One region of the Thiomicrorhabdus sediminis genome, then DNA from elsewhere that is predicted to be linked to it. Evidence: riboswitches for the same ligand, from Rfam matches in the RefSeq annotation. Region 1 holds a riboswitch; the other holds the start of a gene.
The links. Region 1 has a riboswitch for thiamine pyrophosphate ahead of FE785_RS07920 (TonB-dependent receptor). Riboswitches for the same ligand answer to the same signal wherever they lie in the genome.
Positions count from the first base shown of each region.

Region 2: linked by a shared signal. The riboswitch ahead of thiC (phosphomethylpyrimidine synthase ThiC) and the one ahead of FE785_RS07920 (TonB-dependent receptor) in region 1 are both predicted to bind thiamine pyrophosphate.

Region 1 is NZ_CP040602.1:1,735,117-1,742,670, reverse strand. It holds gene FE785_RS07950 (substrate-binding periplasmic protein) at 1-543, opposite strand, end outside; gene FE785_RS07945 (hypothetical protein) at 888-1,127, shown strand; gene FE785_RS07940 (protein-L-isoaspartate O-methyltransferase family protein) at 1,195-1,842, opposite strand; gene FE785_RS07935 (phosphotransferase) at 2,088-3,035, shown strand; gene pnuC (nicotinamide riboside transporter PnuC) at 3,081-3,755, opposite strand; gene FE785_RS07925 (YkoF family thiamine/hydroxymethylpyrimidine-binding protein) at 3,742-4,011, opposite strand; gene FE785_RS07920 (TonB-dependent receptor) at 4,105-6,147, opposite strand; TPP riboswitch at 6,304-6,410, opposite strand; gene FE785_RS07915 (HDOD domain-containing protein) at 6,608-7,483, shown strand.
Region 2 is NZ_CP040602.1:1,973,622-1,981,175, forward strand. It holds gene FE785_RS08970 (GGDEF domain-containing protein) at 1-783, opposite strand, end outside; gene rlmKL (bifunctional 23S rRNA (guanine(2069)-N(7))-methyltransferase RlmK/23S rRNA (guanine(2445)-N(2))-methyltransferase RlmL) at 898-3,099, opposite strand; gene FE785_RS08980 (lytic murein transglycosylase) at 3,319-4,590, shown strand; gene FE785_RS08985 (hypothetical protein) at 4,626-4,844, shown strand; gene FE785_RS08990 (antibiotic biosynthesis monooxygenase family protein) at 4,972-5,274, shown strand; TPP riboswitch at 5,357-5,460, shown strand; gene thiC (phosphomethylpyrimidine synthase ThiC) at 5,629-7,554, shown strand, end outside.

The DNA.
Region 1 (7,554 bases):
CATTTCAAGCAGCCTTTCTAAAGGTTTTTCTCCAGTGATCGCAAGAACGTTTTTGGGGTTTTGATTGATATAATCCATCACTGTCGGGTCCACATAGTCATAGCCCTTAATGATGCCAATCATTTTAGCCTGTTCAAGCGAATCCTTACCTGTGTAGCGCCAGTTTGAATTTTTATGGCTGAAAAACGTACTGTTGCTTTTTCCTAAGGCAAGGTCAGGAAATACGAAATCCGGGGCTTCTTCACGAAAGCAGGCCATGGTGCCGTCAAGTTTACCTTCCCTTACCAGTTGCAATCCGCGAGAATAAGAAACTTCAACGAACTCGACCTCGTGTCCTCTTGCTTTCATGGTTTCTGTCAATAAGTCACCAATGTATCCGACCTTGCCTTGATTTTGACTTGGAATGCAATCGTAAGGGCACCATTCATCGGTAGCGATCCGCAGCGTATCGGAAAAAACATAAGTAGGCATCAGAGACAGAAAACTTGCCAAGAGAAGGCTAAAGGTCAGACAGTTTGTATTGGGTTCGGCTTGTCTATGCATGACGGTACCTCAGTAGATGAGCTAGTGTCATTATAGGGCTTTTCTTTGAATAGTTCTATTAAGGGCTGCTTGGGGTTCGGCGAAGGTTGTCATGATCCATCTATTAGGCTATGCCTACATCGGGTTTGCTGAGAGCCGGACTGTTTGAGCTCGTGGCAATAAAGCTTGGCTTGTGGATGAGTTTTACCGAATTTGTCATGATTTGCTAAGTTGGCTATGGCAGTAGTGCGTCAATCGAATCGATGTCTAAGGTTGAATTTTTTTGCCAAGCCCCCTATATTGAATCCTGTACAAGCATTACTTTTCTATCTCATTAATCTTAAAACGATTTTTTTGGAGGTCTTATGCGTAAACCAACGATTTTAATTGCATCGGCATTAACGGCGTTATTCGCGTTCAGCTCACAGGCTTTTGCGGAAACTGCCGAACGAGATCCTTATAAAGAAGGATTCGAAGCCTATGCCAAAGAAAACCAGATGATGGAGGCTGCGATTAATTCTTACTTAAAAGACCTCGAAAAGGCCATTAAGGAAAAGCCGTCTTTGGTGGAAACCAAAGAAGAGCTAGGACACAGTGAAATGTAAGCAAAGCTTATTCGAGTTATAAAAAAAGCGCCATTAAGGCGCTTTTTTGTTAGCGGCTTACCGTTTTTTAGAAGCTGAAGCTTTCCTGTTTTGAGCTGTCGATCAGAGGTGTCAATTCGGTTTCAAAAAGGGTTTCTGTTTCCCATTCCTGATCGCTGACACGAGTGATGACTTGCGCGGTCATTGCCGGTGCGTGACCGGTGATCAAGGCTAGGCGACCACCTAAGTTCAACTGCATTTTATAGCTTTCCGGCACATCGCTTACCGAGCCGGTCAAAACAATGACGTCATAGCTTTTATCCGAGTTCCAGGCTTGGCTGGCATCACCGATTTGGAAATCGATATTCGTGAAGTTCTTCAAACGTGCTTGCGCTTGTTCGGATAGGGTCGGGTTGATTTCCACGGTGTCTACCGATTTCGCCTGAGCCGCCATTAATGCGGTCAGATAACCTGAACCGGTACCGATTTCCAGGACGCTTTCATCTTCGGCGATGTCGATAGCCTGGAGAATCTTGGCTTCGATTTTCGGTGCCATCATGGTCTGGTTTTCACCGATTGGCAGTTCAATGTCCATATAGGCCAAAGATTCTTGACCCGGCTGGACGAACTCGTGGCGAGGAATATCCATAAATAGATCTAGCACTTTAGGGTCTAAGACGTCCCAAGGGCGAATTTGCTGTTCTACCATGTAAAAGCGCGCTTGATCTAAATTCATTGTTATAATCCTTTTCGTTATGTTCTTATCATTGGTCTGACTAAGGTTGAGTCGATAACCTAAATCAAAGGGGCGGATCGATATCATTCGATGTGCTCACGCCTCTTGAAAATCTCTAGTGTTGTTTGACAAACTGCCAAGCTCAATTTCATAGTGAAATTTGCGGCAAACATAAAACTCAAACCGATTGATTATAACTGAATAGATGAATTTTATAAATGCCTTAACCGTGATTAGGAGTGATTTTGTCTAAGTCGGATAGACACACGATAGCGTCTGTTACCAGTGAAATCGGTATTTCAGCAGAGCATTGGCCGTTACTGGACGAGCTGCAGCTCGAACCAAAGTTGGTGCCGCGTTTTGCCGATAGCAGTTGTGATATCTGGCCGGTGCTGCATACGCCAACGGACCAGCGACTGTTTATCAAGCGTGTCGCCAAACAAGAGTCGCCGTCTCCTTTTTGGCAGGTGATGGGGCATCTGTTCGAACAGCATCTGGCGGATGCGATTGTCGGCAGTGATGAGCTTTCACAATTGCTTAAAGAATTTACCGCAACCAGCGCTATCGAGGTTCCGCATTGTCACCAAACCGCCGAAAATGAGGCCTACGCTTTTGCCTTGTTTGCCGAGTTAGGTGGGCAGGTGGCTGAGAATAAAAATGTTTTCATGATTGAACAGTTGGCCGAATTATTGGCCTTATTGCATCAAAATGAATTTGCTCAGGTAGGGCGTTTGCAGCAGGAAACGGCTGGATCGCTTGCCCTGTTTAGTGAGCAGAACTGGCGCATGAGATTAATGAAGCTGTTTTATGTGATGGATGTCGAGTCAATCGATATCGATACCCAGCAGGCTTTGATTGAGCAGCTTGATAGTATTGCTATCGAGCGTGTCGTGCCGTTGATGATGGATTTGCGTTGGGATCAATTGGCGGTGGATAACGGCAGTTTGAGCGGTATTTACGATTTGGATGCGTTTGTCGCCGCACCGGTTGAATTCGATTTCGTCATTCTTGAGTATTTGCTCGATAAAATCGAGTTGGAGCGTTTTATCAGTGTCTATAGCGCCAAATCGGATATGGCGGTTCCAGCATTGAAAAATGTCAGGCAGGTTTATCGTACGGTGTTGTATTTGATGAATGTGCTGGGTGAAGAGGATTACCAGAGATGGATGCAGCAACCGCACTTTTTTGACTAGTTTTGCTGTGTTAACTCGTCATTTATATGCGGTTACTGCTTGAGTTTAGGCGTTAGCCGTTGAGCGGTTGTCGCTATCGTTATCTCCATTCAGTGTTTCGATATTGTTCGCGGCAAGCCAGCTTCTGTAACCGTATACCGCCAATACCAGGTAAACCGTGAACATGGCAATCGTCACATAGAAACCACTCTGCCAGTAGAGCGCAATCGCCAAAGAGTCGATAACAATCCAATAGAGCCAGTTTTCCAGCACTTTGCGAGCCATTAGCACCGTGGTCATTACCGAGAATACCGTGACGACCGCATCCAGATAAGGTAGGTTGGTGCCTAAGCTTTCAAGGTAGTAACCGATCGCCAAGCTGATTGCCAGACCACTGGTAATGTAGCTGGCGTGAAAGCGCCATGAACGGGTGGTTACCGGTAACTCTTCTTTATCTTTTTGCTTATTGATGCGGATAACCTGTTTCCAGAGCAGATAGCCGTATACTGCCATCGCCATATAATAAAAATTCAGAATCGCCTGCATCGGCAGTTGGCCTTCCCAAAACAGCATGGTATAAATCAGCGTACTGATAAAAGCCGCCGGCCAGCACCAGACAGATTGACGAGCCGCCAGAATCACATAAAGTGTCCCCAAGGCCGCGGCAATCCATTCCCAGCCGGATTGCGCCATAAAAGCATCGATAACGGCGGTTAGCAGGTTTGTTTCATTCGCAAGCATTGATTACCGCCTTTTCTCGATCTTTACCGACCAGTTTAATCACAAACACCGTCTGTGGAACCTGTTCGATTACCGCTAATATTTCACTGTTCAAGGCGCCCATTACATCGCTGTAATCGCCGTAAATATGAGTGGAAAGACTGTTGCGCTGCACATTGACCGCAGGGTTTTGTTCGAAACGATCAATAAAGTCGATAATCGGCTGACAATAGTCGTCAATCAACGGATACATACTGATATCAACAGAGACTTTCATAATGTATTCCTTGTCGTTTGCCACATCTTAATAATGCAAAGTGTGGCATAAGTTATAAGAGCGGGGTTTCAATCAAAGCCCCGATGCCTTCAATTAGAAATATACTCGCGCAGTCAGGCCGATTTGTCGAGGGTCGCCTAAACGTTCATATTCTGATGGATTGGTATAAGGTGCGTTAAAGTCAAAATAGAAACCACGTGTTGCATAACGTTCATCCGTCAGGTTTTTCGCCCATAGATAAACTTCATAATCATTTGCTTCATAACCAATGCGTGCATTAACGACTTTATAGGCATTAGATTGATCGTTGTGTGTGGTGTCAAAATAGAACTTGTCTACAGCGGTGATGTCGGCCTGAGCGTAGAAGCCTTGGCTGCTGCGATATTTAGCACCTAAATTGATTTGATAATTCGGGCTATGTGGCAATGCTCGATTACTGATGCTAAATCCGCTGTTTAATGGGGTGCCGTTGACATCGGTTTGCATCAAGCCCATTGAACCGAAAGTTGTGAAGCGTTCGCTTACCTGCCAGTTAAAGTCGGCTTCAATTCCGTAGCTGGATGCGCTGTCAAAGTTTTCGGTATAGAACACCCAATTAGTTCCGGAGTTAGGATCATAGGTATAACCGTCAATCTGCGGATTATGACGATCCATATAGAATGCAGTGATATTGCTGTTTAAGCCGATAGCAGCGAAGTGCGATTTTAAACCGATTTCATAGTTAATCAGTGTTTCTGCATCATAACTCAAGTATTGGCTTGGCGTACCGCTTGGCTGACCTGGGTTGAAACCACCGGCTTTAAAACCACGAGTCACGCTAGTGTAAGCGCTATATTTATCATTATAACGGTGGCTGTAACTTAGGCTTGCACCCCAAAGCGTTTCATTTGGCGCGTAGTATTCACCATTACTGTTGCTAAAGGCGTTGTTGTTGTTTTCAACTCGCAAGCTGGTGCTGACAGTCGTTTTATCGTTGATAGCCACATCAAGTTGACCAAAACCGGAAAGTTTGGTGATAGAAAAATCAGTTGATGAACTTCCCCAATATTCTGTTTGGTTCTTTTCATCAAGTTTTGAGGCATAAAGCCCTGCCAGCCAATCAGTATTTCCGCCGATCTTAGAAGTTTCGGTTGAGCTGAAGCGCAGTTCTTGGCTGTAAGTTTGACGTGTTTTATCGTTCAGGTAGGTGCCGCTTAATGCTGCAGTCCAGTCTTCATCATAGCTATAACGCATTGTAGAACCGGCTATAGCGGTTTTGCTGGTCAGCACAAAATTTGGGTTAGCTGTTGAAACCACTTTGACAGAGGCGGCATTGGATAGTTGGTCGTCTTCACCTGGTTGGTTAGTAAGCGTGGTAAAGCTGTTATCACGTGCCCAGGCATCATAACCATTGTTTAAATCAGCATGCAAAGCGGTGATATCGACCGTTGTATGCTGGTTTGGGAATAAGCGCAGTTTACCGCGTAATGTCAGTTCATCTCGACCGTTAGTGTCGCTGCGACCTAAAGTTTCATTGTGGCGGAAGCCGTCGCTTTGATGCTTAAACATAACAAAACGGTATTGGGCCGCATCCTTTTCATTGTTAATTGGGCCGCTGGTCATTAAGCCGAATTCACGCAGGCTATCATCACCCGCGCTGGCTTCAATCATGCTCTCACGATATGGCGTCGGGTCATTAGTCTGGATATTAATCAGACCGCCAATCGCACTTTGTCCATAACGCGTGTTTTGCGGGCCGCGTAAAACCTCAACTTGTTTGGTGTCAAATACATTTCCAGTCATGCCGATTCCGGAAAAGTCGATATCATCTACGGCGAAACCGACGCTTGAGTTCGGTGCGCCGGTATATTCATCTCGTTCACCCATGCCGCGAATTTGTATATGACGAGCACGTGAGCTTTGCCCAGAAAAGTTTACATTTGGGGTCTTTAGTAAAACATCGTCAAAGTGGTTGGCACCTTGGTCTTGCAGTTCATCCTGAGTCAGGACTTCGACACTGGCAGGCATGTCTTGTTGAGTACTTTCAAATAAGTCTGCGCCAATGGTGATATCGTTTAGGCTGGTTTCTGCGAAGCTTTGTGCGCTATACACTACGCCAAGCAAGGCAATCGTAATTGGGTTCAGTTTGCTGTTCATATCGCTTCCTTTAATGCTAAGCCGGACTGCAATAGGAAAGCGTGGGTAGTGCGGTAACAGAGGTTTTTGTTCTGTTAGTTGTGGAAGGCCATATTGAATGGTCGTTAACCGGTATTGCTGTCAAGCATAATAGGGTTAATTGTTATGGCAAAAGCGACTACTTGTATCACGCCGTCCCTACGCCAGTATTAACTGGATCAGGTTCGAAGGGTGCTCTCTTTTACATTGAGATCTCAGGCAAATTGCCGCCCCTGGCTGTCAAAATATTGTACTTAAGTTAGAGTACAAAACCGTGTTGGTTTCGAAAAAAGTGCCATGAAATTTGGCATTTTTTTTAAATTCGTGCGGATTGTAGCGCAAATTTGGTTAAAATTGAAATCATTAAATTTTTAATCTCTTCAATGAGATGCCAAGCCCAAGTCGTTTGGGCGTTTAGAGAATGACTAAATGAGGTTTATGAATGAGTGAAGCGGCCAAACCCAATGTAAGTAAAACGATTATGGATCGTTTGAAGGCATTGGATGACCTTCCGCATTTTCCCGATGCTCTGGTTAAGCTGGAGCGGACACTGGCAACCGATGAAACCGTTCAAATAGGTGATTTGGTTCAGTTGATTGCACAAGACCCGCGTTTGGCTGCGGGTTTGATTGGTGTCGTCAATAGCGCAAAATACACAACGGGCATGCCAATTTCGGATTTATCAGAAGCGATTGTCCGGATCGGTATTAAAGATGTTCGTGTGATGGCCCATGCGATTAACTATAAATCATCGTTTAAAACCAAACCGCCGTTCAGTGAAAAGCATTTTATGAAGCACGCCATGCTTGCGGCCGTTGTCGGGCAGGCTTTGGGGCGTGCGTTGCATGTCAGTCCGGGTGAAGCGTTTTTATGTGGTTTGATGCGCGATATCGGTATCTATCTGTTGGCGGTGGAAAGTCGGGAAAAGTATTTAGAGGTTATTAAACTGACCGATTATGATATTGCCCGTTTGTCACACGCGGAAAATAAGGTGTTTGGTACTTATCATGCGTTGATGAGTGCGCGTCTTTTACAGCAGTGGAAGTTTCCCAAGGAAATCATTATGGGGGTGGCTTTTCATCATACGCCAGATAAGGCGGACGACCAATACAAAGCGTTTGCTTATCTAACCTTTTTGGCCGAGCAGGGAGCGTTTCGTTTAGGTTTTGAAAACGGTATTGCCGATCTGAATGATGCCGATAGAGAAGCGCCGTCTGAAGCGTTGTTGAATGCTTTGCAGTATTTTGGTTTGGAATTGGAGGCCTACGACGAAGTTCTGCATGGCGCTTTGGAAGAAGCTGAAAAGATGGGTATGTGATATTTTTATTTATTTATTTATTTGTAAAACATTAGGTTAATGTTTATCTGGAACCCTTGTGCAGTTCTGCT
Region 2 (7,554 bases), 240 kb from region 1:
GATTTGATCAGGCTGACTGTTGCGGTTACATTCAATGGCCTGAACGGCAAGCTCGTGAACCTCATGATGAGCCTGGTCAAAACTTTGCTGGGCTGTTTGCGGAATTCTTTGCCAACCGCCAGCCTGCAACCATTTACCTAAACGACACTCTTGGGTGCTCAAAGGTAATTTTTCTTCAGACATTTCACCCAATGCCATGGAAAACGCGAGGATTTTCCATTTGACATGATCTTCATAAACTTGCATCAACTCTGCGGGAAAGGCCGCCGAAACCAATTCATAAGAGCGTTTGACATGGTTGACGTCCATAGCAAATTTTTGTGTGATTCGGCTCTTCATTTCGACCAAATGGAAGACATGATTATTAAGCAGACTTAAGGCATCAACCATTAAGCCGACTATATACAGCAGCTGATGCGGCTGAACTTCATCCAGACAAGAATAGACGGCATGACGGCATTGATTGATTAATAAGGTGATATGGTTTTGTCTCAGCCCCAACTGCTTCCAATGCAATACCTGCATATAAAGTTCATGGTAGAGGCTCTGATCAAATTTAGTGCTGACCAAAGTGGTAAAAAAATTGGGTAAGAACAGCGTTGTTGAACCCTGCTCATATTGCAAACCTGTATTAGCCAACCCCGCAAAGACTTTTTCATAGAAGAGCGGTTCACAATTCAGCAGACGTGCCTGATGTTGGCCGAGTAAATCAAGATGATCTTGGCTAATTCCAATCATCTCATTGAGATTATCAATTTTTATAACATCATCTTCTTGAACCATTCAATTCAATTCTCATTTGCTAACTTATTGGCTCAATATATCAACAGTAGACGTACAACACAAAAACATTAGAATTCAATTGTTTTATGATCTGAATTTGAATAAATTGCTGAACTATTTTTTACGGATTACCCATACTTGATGAATCTTGCTGTTGCGCTGAAAATCCTTCGGCATAGTCTGCTGGGTAATGTTATCCACCAGCAAATCCGCCAGAGCTTCATTATCCAATTTAAACTTGCGCAAGTTATTGGAAAAAATCAGCTCGCCTCCGGGGTTGAGCAGTTTCATTGCCTGCTCAATCAAAGCAACATGATCTCGCTGGATATCCAATACACCTTCCATACGTTTCGAAGTCGAAAACGATGGCGGATCAAGAAAAACCACATCGAATGTTTGCTGCGGCTGCTCACTTTGCGTCCGCAACCATTCCAGGACATCGGCTTGAATCAATTCATGCTGAGCATCCTGAAAACCGTTCAACATCAGGTTTTTTCGTCCCCAAGCCAGATAGGTTTTGGATAGATCGACGCTGATAGAGGATTTGGCACCGTGAACCGCCGCTTCAACCGTGGCGGTGGCGGTATAACAAAACAGGTTCAACAAGGACTTACGGCGCGACTTCTGCGCAACCAAAGCGCGCACATCACGATGGTCCAAAAACAAGCCGGTATCCAAATAATCGGTGAAATTGACACGTAATTTGGCACCGTTTTCCACTAGCGTATGAAACTGACGGTTCTCGTCCAATTTTTCATACTGCGACGTGCCTTTTTGTTTTTCACGAACCTTAAAGACAATCTGCTCAACCGGAACCTCTGCAAACACCCCTGGCAAGCCTGCCAAACCTTCATGCAGACGTTTTTTTGCCTTAGCACGATCCACCGTTTTCGGCGGCGCATATTCATTGACAATCAACCAGTTACCACTATCTTCGGTTTGGTAATAGTCAATCGCCAAGGCATATTCGGGAATATCGGCATCATAAACACGGTAAGCATTAATGGCGTTGTTTTTCGCCCATTTTTTCAAACTCTTCAAGTTTTTCTTAATACGGTTAGCCACCATTACCGCGCCTTCCGAATCAGCCAATTCCGGTTTGATTTTGGTGACTTCTTCGGCCAGGTTGCTACCGCCTTTTAAAGCCGGCTCGCGATAAAACTCTTCATTAACCTCAAAACGCAACAGCTTACATTCCATTGGTCCATTCAAAAAGTTATGACTGCGCTTGGCTTTTAATCCCAGATACATTCCCAGTTCCGGATTACAGGTCAACAGCGCGGCCTGCCAACCGTCGAATTCATTCTTGAGATATTTACCTAACGCCAGATAAACCTCTTTGACGGTTTCCACCTCACCGAGACGCTCACCGTAAGGTGGGTTGCAAATCACCAATCCTGGTTGCCAGTCTCCCCAGCGATGCGCCTGTTCAACAGTCATCTGTTTGATTTCAATCGAATCGTCATAACCGGCATTGCTGATCGATTTTTCTGCCACCTTTAAAGACTTGTGCGACGCATCCGAACCATAAATATCCGGTAAAGCTCTTAAACCTTGCGCTTCACGCCCCTCCGCTTCATCAAGCAATTGGTTCCATAACTTAGCATCATGCTGCTTCCAGAAGTTCAACTGCATGCGCTCGGCTTTTTCCAAGCCCGGTGCCAAATCCGATGCCATCATCGCCGCTTCCACCAAAAAGGTACCGGAACCGCACATAGGATCATATAAAACACCCCCTTGTTTGGCGATTTCCGGCCAACCGGCGCGCATCAATAATGCCGCGGCAACGTTTTCCTTAAGCGGCGCCTTGACCTGCTCCCCTTCGCGATAACCACGCTGGTGCAGACTGTAACCGACCAAATCGATACTCAAGGTCAATTGATTACGATTTAAATGTCCATGAACTCTGAGCTCAGGGTTTTGCGTATCGACCTTAGGTCGGCTATTACTGACTTCACGAAAATAATCGACAATACCGTCTTTGATTTTCAAGGCACCGAAATGGGTATGATCGATTCCCATCCCCTTACCGGAAAAAGACACCGCAAAGGTACCAAAAGCATCCATATGCGATTGCCAATCTATTGTGGCCACCTGTCTGGTCAGGTCCTCCTGATTATCCAGTTCGACTTCCAGAACGGTGATATAGATTCTGTTTGCCAAACGTGACCACAGACAGCTACGGTAGACCACCTCCAAATCACCTTCAAAACTGACACCACGAGGCTGAGCCTTGACGTTCTGCGCGCCAAAAGCGATTAATTCTTCTCGCAACAATTCACTTAAGCCACCTGGAGCCGAGGCAAAATATTTCATTCAACATTCCTAAATAATAGAGACGGATTTGCTTCATTTGCCAAGCAAAAATCTGTGCCGTCGGTAAAGTTTGACAATAGTGTTAATTTTAACGGTTTTCTTTTCAGGTTTGGTTTTGTTTCGGTAGAATAACGCTCTAGTTAGCAATTTTTTAGCTATCGTCGAGCATTAATCAGGCGTTAAAACAATAATCAACCAGCCAAGCCAGAGCGAGAAAAAATGAAGTTAATCATGCAAACCGTTAAATTAAGCTATTCCGCTAAATTTTCAGGCGTGCTGACCAGTTTATTTTTAAGCTTCTTGTTTAGCTCCAGTGCCGCTTTTGCCGAAACCAGTCAGGCCGACTTCAAAATTTGGCTCAACGAATTCAAACAAGAGGCGGTGACAGCAGGCATTAAAACCGCAACCGTCAACCAAGCCTTTGCCAATGTCAGCCTTAACGAAGACGTTCTGTTATCCGACAAGTCGCAACCGGAATTCACCCAGACGTTTTTCCAATATTTTGACCGCGCCGTCAGCGACTATCGTATCCGCACCGGCCAAAGACGTTACAAACAGCATCGTAGACTGCTCGATCAGGTTACCCGTAAATACGGTGTTCCCGGACGTTTTTTAGTTGCCTTTTGGGGATTGGAAACCAATTTTGGTAGCTATACCGGTAATATCCCGATTTTTGAATCGCTTGCCACGCTGGCTTACGACCCTCGTCGTAGCGGTTTTTTCCGCGGCCAGTTAATGGATGCTTTGAAAATTCTCGACAAAGGTCATGTCAGCCTCAGGCAGATGAAAGGTTCATGGGCAGGCGCGATGGGGCAATGCCAGTTTATGCCATCAAACTATATTCACTATGCGGTAGACGGTGACGGCGACGGCAAAATCGATCTATGGAATAGCCTGCCGGATGTGTTTTATTCAGCCGGAAACTTTCTTTCCCAATTAGGCTGGCAAAGAGTCGAAAACTGGGGACGTGAAGTCGCGCTACCGAAAGATTTCGACTACGCATTGGCCGATAATAAAACCCAACGCAGTTTAGCGGAATGGCAAAAACTCGGCTTAAAATTAGCCGATGGCCGCCCCTTGCCGATTGAAGAGATGCAAGCCAAATTGCTACTGGCCACCGATTACCAAGGCCCGGCCTTTTTAGTCTTTGACAATTTCCGCGTCATAAAACGCTGGAATAATGCCGATAAATACGCGCTTGCGGTCGGCCATTTGGCTGACCGGATCATTGGCAGAGCGCCGCTCACCAAGCAGCGTCCGGCGGATGATGAACCGCTAAGTACTAAACTGGTCAAAGAAGTGCAGATTCGCCTTAATAATCTGGGCTATCAAACCGGTAAGCCGGACGGCGTAATCGGCAAGAGAACCCGTCAGGCCTTGCGCGAATTTCAGGTGAAGAATAAGATTCCGGCAGATGGTTATGTGAATGAGGCCATGCTAAAAATATTGCGTCAAGCCGACAAGTCGGCCGTTAATCTAGAAGAAGCTTGATTAAAATCCGGTAAAAAGTTGCTTAAGGTACTTTTATGACTGACTCCATCACACATGATTGCCCTCAAAATGCGCCTGATAAGGCGTTGCAATCTATGCTGCATGCAATAAATCCCAAGCAACAACATCAACCGTTTTCCGAAATCGAGCTTTCCGCCTATCAATTCTGGAAAACCCAAAGCCGTTTGGCCAAATTAACCATGCAACTGCAACATTCTTTGCATCAACAGCGCCTTGATTCCAAAAACTCTTAATAGTCTAAGCTTCCTCTTAGCGATTATTTGCTGAAACAAATCCGCTAAAAATCTATCTCCTAAAGACTTTCAAACAGAATTTCCTGTCAACTGATTGGCCAAACATGGCTTATCAAAGGAGTTATCGATGCATGCAATGAACGTCCGTGTCCACATTGAAAATGGCAAGATTGAAGACGCCGCTGCAGTTCTAAAAGAACAAATCATGCCGGTAGCGGCGAACTATCCCGGTTTTATCGAAAACTTTTTACTTGTCGATGCGGCCAACAGTCGTATAGCGACCCTAAGTGTTTGGCAAACTGAGGCAGATGCCAAAGCCATTTACGAAGATGAAGGCGGCCTTTATCAAATCGCCTTGGGTAAACTCAAACCTTTTTTAGCCGCCCCACCGGATGCCTGGCTAGGTCCGGTTAGCCAAGTCAAAAAATAAGCACCAGGATTGATTTTCGCATCAAGATTTCGATTTTCTATTTTGCAAAAAGAAATTTAATCGTTATACTGACGCCTCTTAATTTTAATTGTCGGAGTGCCTAAGACTAGGCTGAGATCGCATTAAGCGGGATCCGTAGAACCTGATCTGGTTAGTACCAGCGAAGGGAACAATCTGAAACGCCATCGATATTCCTACCCGGAGTGTTCGACTCTTCCGAGACACAATCATTCGTCTCCGGACTTGGGCTAATACAGAGTTGATGCCATATTATTTCGCTCAGCATCTGTTTATGTTCTGTTCTACTTAATAGTCTAAAGCGCTTCGCCTTCATCTAAATGAAAAGGCAAAGCGATGAATCAAACCACACAAATCATTCAACCCAATACAACTAAAAGTCGTCGTCAGCGTCGAGCGGAAGCCGAAGCATTTATTCAAAATGTCTCCGGACAATCTTTCCCCAATTCTAAAAAAGTCTACGTTGAAGGCAAAATTCACCCAATCAAAGTTGGGATGCGTGAAATCAGCTTAAGCGACACCTACGTTTCCGGCCCCGAAGATAATCCGGTTACCGAAACAAACGAGCCTGTCTGCGTTTACGATACCTCCGGCCCTTATACCGATAACAATATTGACATCGATATTTATCAAGGTTTGCCTAAGCTGCGCGCTGACTGGATTATTGATCGTGATGATACCGAGACACTGGATTCTGCCAGTTCTGAATTCACCCAACAACGTCTATCCAATGAAAAACTGGATACCATCCGTTTTGATGCCCTACCGACGGTACGCCGCGCTAAAGCCGGTAAAAACGTCACTCAAATGCACTACGCTCGCCAAGGTATTATCACGCCGGAAATGGAATATATTGCGATTCGTGAGAATATGAAACGTGCTGAGGTGCGTGATGAGATGATTAGCCAGCAACATCAAGGCGAATCATTTGGAGCCAGCATTCCACAGGATATTACACCTGAGTTTGTCCGCGATGAAGTCGCACGTGGTCGAGCGGTGATTCCTTGTAATATCAACCACCCCGAATCGGAACCGATGATTATCGGACGCAACTTCTTGATTAAGGTCAATGCCAATATCGGTAACTCTTCGGTCGGTTCTTCAATTGCCGAAGAAGTAGAAAAGCTGGTTTGGGCGACCAAATGGGGTGCCGATACGGTAATGGACCTGTCCACCGGACGTCACATTCATGAAACTCGTGAATGGATCATGCGCAACTCACCAGTGCCGATTGGCACGGTACCCATCTACCAGGCACTGGAAAAGGTTAACGGAATCGCTGAAGACCTGACTTGGGAAATCTTCCGCGATACGCTGATCGAACAGGCTGAACAAGGTGTCGATTATTTCACTATCCATGCCGGCGTATTGTTGCGTTATGTTCCTATGACGGCCAAACGTGTCACCGGTATTGTTTCGCGTGGTGGCTCGATTATGGCGAAATGGTGTCTGGCACATCATCAAGAAAACTTCCTCTACACTCATTTCGAAGACATCTGCGAGATTATGAAAGCCTATGATGTCAGCTTTTCTCTAGGTGATGGTCTGCGACCTGGTTCAATTGCCGATGCCAATGACGAAGCGCAATTTGCCGAATTGGAAACCCTTGGCGAACTGACTAAAATCGCTTGGAAACATGATGTTCAAGTAATTATCGAAGGCCCGGGACATATTCCTCTGCATATGATTAAGGAAAACGTCGATAAGCAATTAAAAGAGTGTGACGAAGCGCCGTTTTATACCTTAGGACCTTTGACCACGGATATCGCACCGGGTTATGACCATATCACTTCCGGTATCGGTGCCGCCAATATCGGTTGGTACGGCTGTGCCATGCTTTGCTATGTGACGCCGAAAGAGCATCTGGGCTTACCAAATAAGGACGATGTGAAAGAAGGTCTGATGGCATACAAGATTGCCGCCCATGCCGGTGATTTAGCAAAAGGCCATCCTGGTGCGCAGATTCGTGATAATGCCCTATCCAAAGCGCGTTTTGAATTCCGTTGGGTTGATCAGTTTAATCTAGGTTTAGATCCGGAGCGTGCGCGTGAGTATCATGATGACACCATCCCGCAAGAATCCGGTAAGGTCGCACACTTCTGCTCCATGTGCGGACCTAAATTCTGCTCGATGAAAATCTCCCAAGAGGTACGCGACTATGCTGCGGCACAGGAGAACAACGCACAAATCAGCGAAATCACTTTGGATGAAATCAAACAGGGCATGAAAGAGAAGTCCAAAGAGTTCATTCAAGCCGGTAGT